Regions from separate parts of the Ramlibacter pinisoli genome, predicted to be linked through region 2. Evidence: predicted binding sites of a transcription regulator. Region 2 holds the regulator's gene; the other holds the start of a gene.
The links. The regulator HrcA, encoded in region 2, represses chaperone genes, less so after heat shock. The targets are predictions, from matches to a motif close to TTAGCACTCNNNNNNNNNGAGTGCTAA.

Region 1 (5,305 bases), 320 kb from region 2:
CCGACGTGCCCGCCGTCAGCCCGGCAATGCTGGTGATCTCCGTCGTTGGGGCAGCGTTGTCGTAGATCTTGCAGTTGGTCGGGTCGAAGGCGTCGGCGACCGTGGTGGCACTGGTGCCGTTGAACATGTAGCCCACCGGACCCGACAGGTTGCTGGTGGTGCTGAGCGCGAAGTCCTGCGTCTCGTTGCCTTCATTGGTCAGCACGAACGTCAGCGTCGAGGTGCTGCCGGGGATCGCGCTCACGCCAGGAGTCGTGTCGGTGGTGGTCACGTTCAGGTTGATCTTGTTGTCGACCTTGAAGGAGGTGAAGGTGCAGGTCTTGGTGCTGTTGCCGGAGGGCGAGGAGCAGATCTGGTCTTGCCCAATGCCGCCAACCGAGTAGTCCAGCTTGGCAGCGTTGTCGATCGGGGTGCCAGCGGGCGTGAGGGTGGATGCGGCCTGGGCCGTTCCGGCCAGGGCGCCCAGCGCCAGGAGCGCTGTCGCTCCCAGGCGGGCCAGTGAAGTTCGCACTGTCATGTCAGTTTCCTTGTGGGTTGTTCGAGGTGGAAGGAGAAATCGGAGACGAGAGGGCCTGCGGCCATCGCAGGTCGGGGCCGCGGCGGACCGCAGCTCCAGAAGCGCGCAGGGCCGGCGCGCGGCCAGCCCCCTTGCATGGGATGGAAGTGGCGATGAGGGTGGTCGGCGCGGGCCGTCATGGCGCCCGCGGTCAGTTGACGGTGACGCGGAAACTCACGACGCCCTGCTTGCCGGGGGCAAGCTCGCCGCGATAGACCCAGCGCACGTGGGTGAACTCGGACAGGCCGGCGGGACGCTCCTTGCCGTCGGCGCCGCGCACCTTGACCTTGTCGGCCGCCGCCCAGGTCTTGCCGCCGTCGGCGGAGAAGCTGATGTCGGTGTTCTCGCCGGTCGCACTGCCGCCCACCAGGGTGGTGTTGACCGGGACCGGGTTGACGACGGAGATGTTGCCGGCCGGCTTGCTGCCGGTGTTGCGGAAGGTCGAGGTGTAGATCACCTCGGCGCCCGGCGCGGCCTTCGCGGCCGGCTCGCGCCGCTTCTCGGTCTTGCCGTCGGCGGTCTTGACCTCCTTCTCGATCTCGGCGACGTTGCGCAGCTCGATGCTGCCGGGCTGGTTGCCTTGCGCGTGCGCCGGCGCGAGCCAGGCGGCGGCGAAGGCCAGGAGGACGGTTTGGAAGAGACGACGCTGCATGTCAGGGACTCCTTGTGAAATTCAGTTGACGGTGGCTTTGAACTCGATCGCGCGGCTGGCTGGCGCGGTGAGGGTGGGAAAGGTGGTCTGGACGGTGCCGGCGGCGTAGCCGCTGTCGTCGCCGTCGGCGGCGTCGGTGCGCGCGGCGCCGTCCACGGTGATGCTTCCGGGCACGTAGGTCAGGGTGGCCGGCAGCGGGTCGGCGACGGTGACGCCGGTGACGGTGCCGGCGCCGCTGGCGGTGAGCACCAGCCGGTAGGTGAGGACCGCGCCGCTGGTGACGTTGGCGCCGCCGGCCGGGTCGCGCACGGCCGCCACGCTCTTGGCGATGCCCACCGCGACCGACGAGACCAGGTAGGTGCCGGTGGCCGCGGCCTGGCCGCCGCCACGGCCGACGACGATGGGCACGTCGGCCACGCTGCCCACCTGGGTGCCGGGGGCGGCGCCGGCGCCGACGGCGGTGGAGATGGCGCTCAGCGTCGCCCTGCCGGCCGCCCCGGTGGGCTGGCCGGCGGGGATGGCGCTGGCCAGGAACACCACGCGGCTGGCGTCCGCCGCCAGGGTGATGTCGTTGCCGCCGGTGACGTACATCGTGTCGGCGGCGGCGCCGGACGACTGGAACCCGGCCTGGCCGCCGCTCTCCAGCCAGATCGCGGCCGGCGCCGCATCGGCCGGGTCGAACTGGTCGCCGGCGACGGCGTTGTTGCGGACCAGTCGGAAGGTGTCGGCGGCGTTGCCGGTGTTGGTGACGACGAAGGCCAGCGGGCGCAGCGTGTCGGGCGAAGCCGAGGGCACGGCCGTGCTGTCCTGCCAGGTCACGGTGACGGCAAGGACCCGCGCGACGATCACCGGCAGGGAACTGGCCGATGCCACGCTGGGCGTGCCGCCGATCGAGTAGTTGAGGACGGCGGTGTTGCGGATGGCCGAGCCGGCCGGGGTGCCGGCGGCCCATGCGGCGGACATGCCCGCCAGCAGGCCCACGACCAGCACCACCCACCGGACAATCACGCCCCGGCCCGCGTCCCTTCGACAACCCCTCACCGCTCGAGTCCCGCTTTGACGTTCCCCGTCGACGAGGAGCCCGGAACGACCGCTTGGCCGGGGCGCTTGTCTTTATGTAACGACGGGATTACAAGTTGTTACTGAGGTTAGCATAGGGTTCCGACTTAAGGATGAGTTAGCCCACGCCCTAGGTGGGGCATGACGGTTTGCCGCGCTGGCTGTTGTATTTGCGCGCCGAAAAGCAGCGCTGCGAGGCGCTTGCCCCGCGTGAGACGGCTGGATTCAGGCCGCCGGGTCGGCAAAAGGTGCAGGCCGAACGCTGTCCTTGGTCACCGCGACGGGGGCCGTTGGGTCGCGGGAGCAGTCGGCCGAGGAAGGGCCCCTCCCCTGAAACTTTGTAACAGGCGTCCGGCTTCCCTGGACGCAGCCGGCTCCGGTCTTGCAGAGGATGGGCGGTCGATCGCGTCAGCGGCTTCAGGGGTGCGCCGGCGCCGATGCTGGCTGCCAGACCGGAGCAGCCGACGGAGCCAATGGGCGCCCGCCGCGCAGCAAGCCCCGCAGGCAGGCCCCGTCCGACAGCCCCGGGGGCTTGCAACCGACACGGAAAGCCCTATCATTAGCACTCGCAGGAGATGAGTGCTAGCAGACCAGCCGGCGCCCTCCCGTCCAATTAGGAAGCGCTAACTTTTGTTGGCGCTTTTTGATGTCCAACCCCCAAGGAGATGCAATGAAACTTCGCCCTCTGCACGATCGCGTGATCGTCAAGCGCCTGGAACAAGAGACCAAGACCGCCTCCGGCATCGTCATCCCCGACAACGCCGCCGAGAAGCCCGACCAGGGTGAGGTGCTGGCCGTCGGCCCGGGCCGCAAGAGCGACAAGGGTGAACTGATCGCCTTGAACATCAAGGTGGGCGATCGCGTGCTGTTCGGCAAGTACAGCGGCCAGACCGTCAAGGTCGACGGCGACGAGCTGCTCGTCATGAAGGAAGACGATCTGTTCGCGGTCGTCGAGCGCTGAGCCCCAGCCTCCTGTCATCCCCTTCCATTCACTGAATTTCCGGAGTCATCCACATGGCAGCTAAAGACGTCATTTTCGGCGGCGACGCCCGCGCCCGCATGGTCGAAGGCGTGAACATCCTGGCCAACGCCGTCAAGGTCACCCTGGGCCCGAAGGGCCGCAACGTCGTGCTCGAGCGCTCGTTCGGCGCCCCCACCGTCACCAAGGACGGTGTCTCGGTCGCCAAGGAGATCGAGCTCAAGGACAAGCTCCAGAACATGGGCGCCCAGATGGTCAAGGAAGTCGCTTCCAAGACCAGCGACAACGCCGGTGACGGCACCACCACCGCCACCGTGCTGGCCCAGGCCATCGTGCGCGAAGGCATGAAGTACGTGGCCGCCGGCATGAACCCGATGGACCTCAAGCGCGGCATCGACAAGGCCGTGGTGCAGCTCACCGACCAGCTGAAGAAGGCCTCCAAGCCGACCACGACCTCCAAGGAGATCGCCCAGGTCGGTTCGATCTCGGCCAACAGCGACGAGTCGATCGGCAAGATCATCGCCGACGCGATGGACAAGGTCGGCAAGGAAGGCGTCATCACCGTCGAAGACGGCAAGAGCCTGAACAACGAGCTGGACGTCGTCGAAGGCATGCAGTTCGACCGCGGCTACCTCTCGCCCTACTTCATCAACAACCCGGAAAAGCAGTCGGCTCTCCTCGAGAACCCGTTCGTGCTGCTGTTCGACAAGAAGATCAGCAACATCCGTGACCTGCTGCCCACGCTGGAGCAGGTGGCCAAGGCCGGCCGTCCGCTGCTGATCATCGCGGAAGAAGTCGAAGGCGAGGCGCTGGCGACCCTGGTGGTCAACACCATCCGCGGCATCCTGAAGGTCGTGGCCGTCAAGGCGCCGGGCTTCGGCGACCGCCGCAAGGCCATGCTGGAAGACATCGCCATCCTGACGGGCGGCAAGGTCATCGCCGAGGAAGTGGGCCTGACGCTCGAGAAGGCGACGCTGGCCGACCTGGGCCAGGCCAAGCGCATCGAAGTGGGCAAGGAAAACACCACCATCATCGACGGCGCCGGCGCCGCTGGTGACATCGAAGCGCGCGTCAAGCAGATCCGCGTCCAGATCGAGGAAGCCACCAGCGACTACGACCGCGAGAAGCTGCAAGAGCGCGTGGCCAAGCTGGCCGGCGGCGTGGCCGTCATCAAGGTCGGTGCCGCCACCGAAGTCGAGATGAAGGAAAAGAAGGCCCGCGTCGAAGACGCCCTGCACGCCACCCGCGCTGCGGTGGAAGAAGGCATCGTGGCCGGTGGTGGCGTCGCGCTGCTGCGCGCCAAGCAGGCCGCCGGCGAGATCAAGGGCGACAACGCCGACCAGGACGCCGGCATCAAGCTGGTGCTCAAGGCCATCGAAGCGCCCCTGCGCGAGATCGTCTTCAACGCCGGTGGCGAGGCTTCCGTGGTGGTCAACTCCGTGCTGAACGGCAAGGGCAACTACGGCTTCAACGCCGCCAACGACACCTACGGCGACATGATCGAGATGGGCATCCTGGATCCCACCAAGGTCACCCGCACCGCGCTGCAGAACGCCGCGTCCGTCGCGTCGCTGATGCTGACGACCGAGGCGATGGTTGCCGAGGCCCCCAAAGATGAAGCCCCGGCGATGCCCGGCGGCGGCATGGGTGGCATGGGTGGCATGGGCGGCATGGACATGTAAGTCCGACGCTCCGCGGGCGCGACGCGCCTGCGGACGTTGCTGCGATGCAGACGAAAAAGCCGGGCACTGCCCGGCTTTTTTCTTGGCTGCGCCCGGGGGTCAGAGGCCCGGCGGGATCTCGAGCGGGTCGTTGCGCGGCAGCTCGGGACCGGTGCCGTACTCGTTGGCCGGACCGGTGGGTTGCACGAGCCAGTAGATCATCAGCGCCCAGCCGATCAGCGGGATGAACCAGACCAGCTGGAACCAGCCGCTCTTGCCGATGTCGTGCAGGCGGCGGGTGCCCACCGCGAGCGACGGCAACAGCACCGCCACCCCGACGAGCGCGTTGAGCACGTCGCTGAACATCGCCGCGACCACGGACACCAGGAAATAGAACA
Region 2 (5,305 bases):
GCTGCTGGCCGCCGGCGGCGACTAGTCGCGCTCGAGTTCCCGGTGGCGCTTGAGCGTCGACCAGCGCTGCTGGAAGGCGGCGGCCAGGCGCTCCACCAGGTACACCGACCGGTGCTGGCCGCCGGTGCAGCCGATCGCCACCGTGACATAGCTGCGGTGGTCGCGCGCCAGCGGTTCCAGCCAGGCGGCGAGGAAGCTCTGGATGCCGCCGAACATCCTCTCGACGCTGTCCTGGCGGCGCAGGAACTCGGCCACCGGCTCGTCCAGGCCGGTGAGGTCGCGCAGCGCCGGGTCGTAGTGCGGGTTGGGCAGCATGCGCACGTCGAACACGTAGTCGGCGTCCACCGGGATGCCGCGCTTGAAGGCGAACGACTCGAACACCAGCGTGAGCTGGCTGTCGTCGACCGACAGCACGGACTTCACCTGGGCCTGCAGTTGCGCCGGCCGGATGGTGCTGCTGTCGATGACATGGGCCTGCTCGCGCAGGTCGGCGAGCAGTTCGCGCTCCAGTTCGATGGCATCGATGACGGCCCGCCGGCGCAGCAGGGGATCGCTTTCCTCGCCGGTCTGCTGCTGCGAGAGCGGGTGCCGCCGGCGGGTTTCGGAAAAGCGCCGCACCAGGGTGTCGGTGGTGGAGTCGAGGAACAGCGAGCGGATCCGCACGCCCTGCGCCCGCAGCTCGCGCAACTGCGCGGGAACCTGCGGCAGGGACGTGGCGCTGCGCACGTCCATGGCGATGGCGACCTGCTTGCCCTTGTTGGCCTGCTCGAGCGCGACGAACGACAGCAGCAGCTCGGGCGGGAGGTTGTCCACGCAGTAGTAGCCGGCGTCCTCCAGGGCGCGCAGGGCGACCGACTTGCCCGAGCCGGACATGCCGGTGATGAGGACGAGGTCGAGGCTCATGCCGCTGCGCTGCCCAGCATTTCCTTGGCGTGGGCCAGGGTGGTGCCGGACAGCCTCTCGCCGCCCAGCATGCGGGCCACCTCGGCGACGCGCTGCTCGCCCTGGACCGGCGCCACGCTGCTCGTGGTGCCTGCCTTGCCGCTCTGCTTGGCGACCACCAGGTGGTGGTCGGCGCAGGCGGCCACTTGCGGCAGATGGGTGACCGCCAGCACCTGGCGGTCGCGGCCCAGCTGCTTCATGAGCCGGCCGACCGTTTCGGCCACCGCACCGCCGACGCCGGCGTCGACCTCGTCGAAGATCAGGGTCTGGGCGGTGCCCAGCTGGCTGGTGGTGACCGCGATGGCCAGGGCGATGCGCGAGAGCTCGCCGCCCGAGGCCACCTTGCCGACCGGTCGCGGTGTCGCGCCGGGATGGCCGGCGACCAGGAAGGCGATGTCGTCCAGGCCGGCCGCGGTGGGCTCCGGCAAGGGTTGCACGGCCACCTCGAAGCGCCCGCCCTGCATGCCCAGCCCCTGCATGGCCTGCGTGATCGCCTTGGCCAGTTGCGGCGCGGCCTTGGTGCGGGCCTTGGACAGCGACCGCGCTTCGGCCAGGTAGGCCTGGCTGGCGCGCTGCTCGGCCGCTTCCAGGGCGGCCAGGTCCGCCGCCGCGTCGAGACGGGCGAGGTCGTCCTTCCAGCCGGCCAGCAGCGCCGGCAACTCGGCCGGCTGGCGCTTGTAGCGGCGCGCCAGCGACACCCAGGACGCCATGCGCTCGTCGAGTTGCGCGAGCCGCTGCGGGTCGAGGTCGGTCCTGCGCAGGTAGGCGTGCAGCGTGTGCGCCGCGTCCTCCGCCTGGGCCAGGCTGGACGCCAGCACGTCGGCCAGCTCGCGGAACTCCGGTTCCAGGTGCTGCTGCTCGTGCAGGGCGGCCTGGGCCGCGGACAGCCGCACCGTGGCGCCGCTGTCCTCGCCTTGCAGGGCCTCGATGGCGGCCTGTGCGGCATCGAGCAGCGCCTGGGCATGCGACAGCCGCGAGTGGCTGGTGTTCAGGTCGTCCCACTCGTCGGCCCCGGGGGCCAGCTTGTCGACTTCGCCGATCTGCCAGGCGAGCCGCTCGCGTTCGCGCTGGAGTGAATCCTGGGCGGTCCGGGCTTCGGCAAGAGCCTTCTGGGCGGTACGCCATTGCTGCCAGAGCTGCTGCAGCCGGGTGGCGGACGTGCCGGCGTAGGCATCGAGCAGGTCGCGCACGGCGTCGGGGCGGGTGAGGCTCTGCCAGGCATGCTGGCCGTGGATGTCGACCAGGCGTTCACCCAGCTCGCGCAACTGTGCGGCGGTGGCGGGGCTGCCATTGACCCAGGCGCGGCTCTTGCCCTGGTTGTCGATGCTGCGCCGCAGCAGCAGCGTGTCGCCGCCGTCGAAGCCGGCTTCCTCGAGCCAGCCTGCCAGCGCCGGCGGCTGGTCGAACTCGGCGCTGATCTCGGCGCGCGCCGCACCTTCGCGCACCACGCCGACGTCGGCCCGGGCGCCCAGCGCCAGTTGCAAGGCGTCGACCAGGATGGACTTGCCGGCGCCGGTCTCACCGGTCAGGACGGTGAAGCCGGCGTCCAGGTCCAGTTCCAGCCCGCGCACGATGACGAAATCGCGCAAGGCCATTCGCTTGAGGCTCACGATCCCCCCTCGTTCCAGTGCAGCTTCTTGCGCAGCGTGTCGTAATAGGTCCAGCCGATCGGATGCAGGAACCGCACCTGGTGGTCGGAGCGCTTGACCAGGATGCGGTCGCCATGCAGCAGCGAAGCCAGCGATTGCATGTCGAAGTTGGCGCTGGCATCGCGGCCCGCCACCAGCTCGATGGCGATCTCGCCGCTGTCCGGGATGACGATGGGACGGTTGGACAGCGTGTGCGGCGCGATCGGCACCAGCACCCAGACCGGGTTGGCGGGGTGCAGCAGGGGACCGCCCGCGGACAGGGAGTATGCGGTGGACCCCGTGGGGGTGGCGACGATCAGGCCGTCGGCGCGCTGGCTGGCGACGAAGTGGCCATCGACCTCGACCCGCAGTTCGACCATGCCGGAGGTGGCGCCCCGGTTGACCACCACGTCGTTCATGGCCTGGGCCTTGAACACGCAGCGGCCGTCGCGCATGACGCAGGCCTGCATGAGGCTGCGGCGGTCCTCTTCGTGTTCCCCCCGCAGCATGGGCGCCAGGACCTGCCGGTAGCGGTCGAGCGGAATATCGGTGATGAAGCCGAGGCGGCCCTGGTTGATGCCGATCAGGGGCACGCCGTGGCGCGCGAGCCGGCGGCCGATACCCAGCATGGTGCCGTCGCCGCCGATCACCAGGCCCAGGTCGCACTGGGTGCCGATGGCGGCGACATCCAGGACCGGATAGCCGACAATGCCCGAGGCGCTGGCCGTGTCGTGTTCGATGGCCACGTCGCAGCCTTCGGCCACCAGGAATTGCGCGATGTCCTCCAGCGCGGCGCGGTTGGACGCCGCCGCCGCCGTGCCACCGGCCCCGGCGTGGTACTTGCCGATCAGCGCGACCTGGTGGAACACGGAGTTCATCGTGGGCAAATTACATCATTAAAATTCCTGCGAGGCCTCCGCACCATGCTCGATGACCGTGCCAAGTTGTTGTTGAAAGCGCTGGTCGAGCGCTATATCGCCGACGGGCAGCCGGTCGGCTCGCGCACCCTGTCGCGCGCCTCGGGGCTGGAGCTGTCGCCGGCCACCATCCGCAACGTGATGTCCGACCTCGAGGAGCTCGGGTTCATCGCCAGCCCCCACACCTCGGCCGGCCGCATCCCCACCGCGCGCGGCTACCGCCTGTTCGTGGACACCATGCTCACCGTGCAGCGCGAGCAGTTCATGGCGCCCAGCCTGCCGGCCGACCAGCCGCAGCGCGTCATCGCCAACGCCGCCCAGCTGTTGTCCAACCTGTCGCAGTTCGTGGGTGTCGTCATGGCGCCACGGCGCAGTTCGGTGTTCCGCCACATCGAGTTCCTGCGCCTGTCGGAGCGGCGCTTCCTGGTGATCATCGTGTCGCCCGAGGGCGACGTGCAGAACCGGGTGGTGTTCACCGAGACCGACCACACCCAGAACCAGCTGGTCGAAGCCGCCAACTACATCAACACCCACTACGCCGGCCTGGCCATCGAGCAGGTGCGCGAGCGGCTCAAGGGCGAGGTCGAGCGGCTGCGCGGCGAAATCGTGCAGCTGATGCAGACCGCCGTCGACGCCAGTTCGGAGGCCATGTCGCAGCAGGACGACGTGGTGATCTCCGGCGAGCGCAACCTGCTGGCGGTGTCCGACTTCTCCAGCGACATGTCGCACCTGCGCAAGGCATTCGAGCTGTTCGAGCAGAAGACCCAGCTGATGCGCCTGCTCGACATCTCCAGCCAGGCCGCGGGCGTGCGCATCTTCATCGGCGGCGAGAGCAAGTTCGTGCCGTTCGAGGAGCTGTCGGTCGTCAGCGCCCCATACGAGGTGGACGGCCAGGTCGTCGGCACGCTGGGCGTCATCGGGCCCACCCGCATGCCCTACGACCGGATGATCCAGATCGTGGACATCACGTCGCGCCTGGTGAGCAACGCACTGAGCCACCACAAATAGGGGCTGCCCGGCGCGCTCCCTACAATCGTCCGCAGGGGGCGTTAGCTCAGTTGGTTAGAGCAGGGGACTCATAATCCCTTGGTCGCTGGTTCGAGCCCAGCACGCCCTACCAAAATCCGGCCCCTAGTGCTATCGAAAGAGGAGCGCCTGTCTCTGGCGACAGTCTGGTGACAGGCTTGGCGCGGCCTTCGTCTTTGTACGCGTCGAATATGAGTGTCTCGACGGTCGTTCAATGGGGCGCTTCAGAGGGGAACAGAGGGCCGGCGACTCACTCCCGCGGCAATGGAAGGAAGGGCCAGCTTTCGGGCCATGCGCGAAGGCTTGGGTTCCGAAGACCGGTGGTGTGTGCTGGCCGGCTCCTGTGAAAGCTGGGCCTCTCGATCGAACACAAACGGGTGGGGCGCCATCATGGGCGTACGGGGACACCTGCAGGCGGCCGAGACGGCGCTGTCGGAGATCGCCCGCCGTGCTCGCGCCCCCAACGCGTTTGACGGCCCGTGCAACTGCACCTGCAGGAAATCGAGCATCTCGACACCTTCGCGCTTCTGCACCAGGCAGGGGGTTGGCGAGCTTCCAGTAACCCTACGCTGTCGGCAGAGCAAGGCTGCTGTAACGGCCGACGTGCTCCATGAATGACGACGACACGTAGCGCTGCACGAAGACCTTGGGACCGTGAAGCGCTCAGTCACTACCGCGTAGTCCGGCCGCGGATCGGCCGGAGGATGGCCACCCGATCCCGGTACGTCGTGGATCAGGAACAGCACCGGCTCGAGCTGAGCAATCCTCTGGGCCCTTCTTGGCGATGGCCGA

Region 1: a site for HrcA is predicted at 2,827-2,853, ahead of groES (co-chaperone GroES). Genes of this name have one in related genera too.

The regions. Positions count from the first base shown of each region.
Region 1 covers NZ_WSEL01000003.1:2,376,497-2,381,801, forward strand. Annotated here, with positions in the region: gene GON04_RS12755 (hypothetical protein) at 1-517, opposite strand, end outside; gene GON04_RS12760 (DUF11 domain-containing protein) at 708-1,208, opposite strand; gene GON04_RS27185 (DUF11 domain-containing protein) at 1,230-2,216, opposite strand; gene groES (co-chaperone GroES) at 2,938-3,228, shown strand; gene groL (chaperonin GroEL) at 3,282-4,928, shown strand; gene GON04_RS12780 (DUF805 domain-containing protein) at 5,028-5,305, opposite strand, start outside.
Region 2 covers NZ_WSEL01000003.1:2,056,763-2,062,067, reverse strand. Annotated here, with positions in the region: gene mutY (A/G-specific adenine glycosylase) at 1-25, shown strand, start outside; gene rapZ (RNase adapter RapZ) at 22-903, opposite strand; gene recN (DNA repair protein RecN) at 900-2,552, opposite strand; gene GON04_RS11185 (NAD kinase) at 2,549-3,448, opposite strand; gene hrcA (heat-inducible transcriptional repressor HrcA) at 3,494-4,495, shown strand; tRNA gene GON04_RS11175 (tRNA-Ile) at 4,531-4,607, shown strand.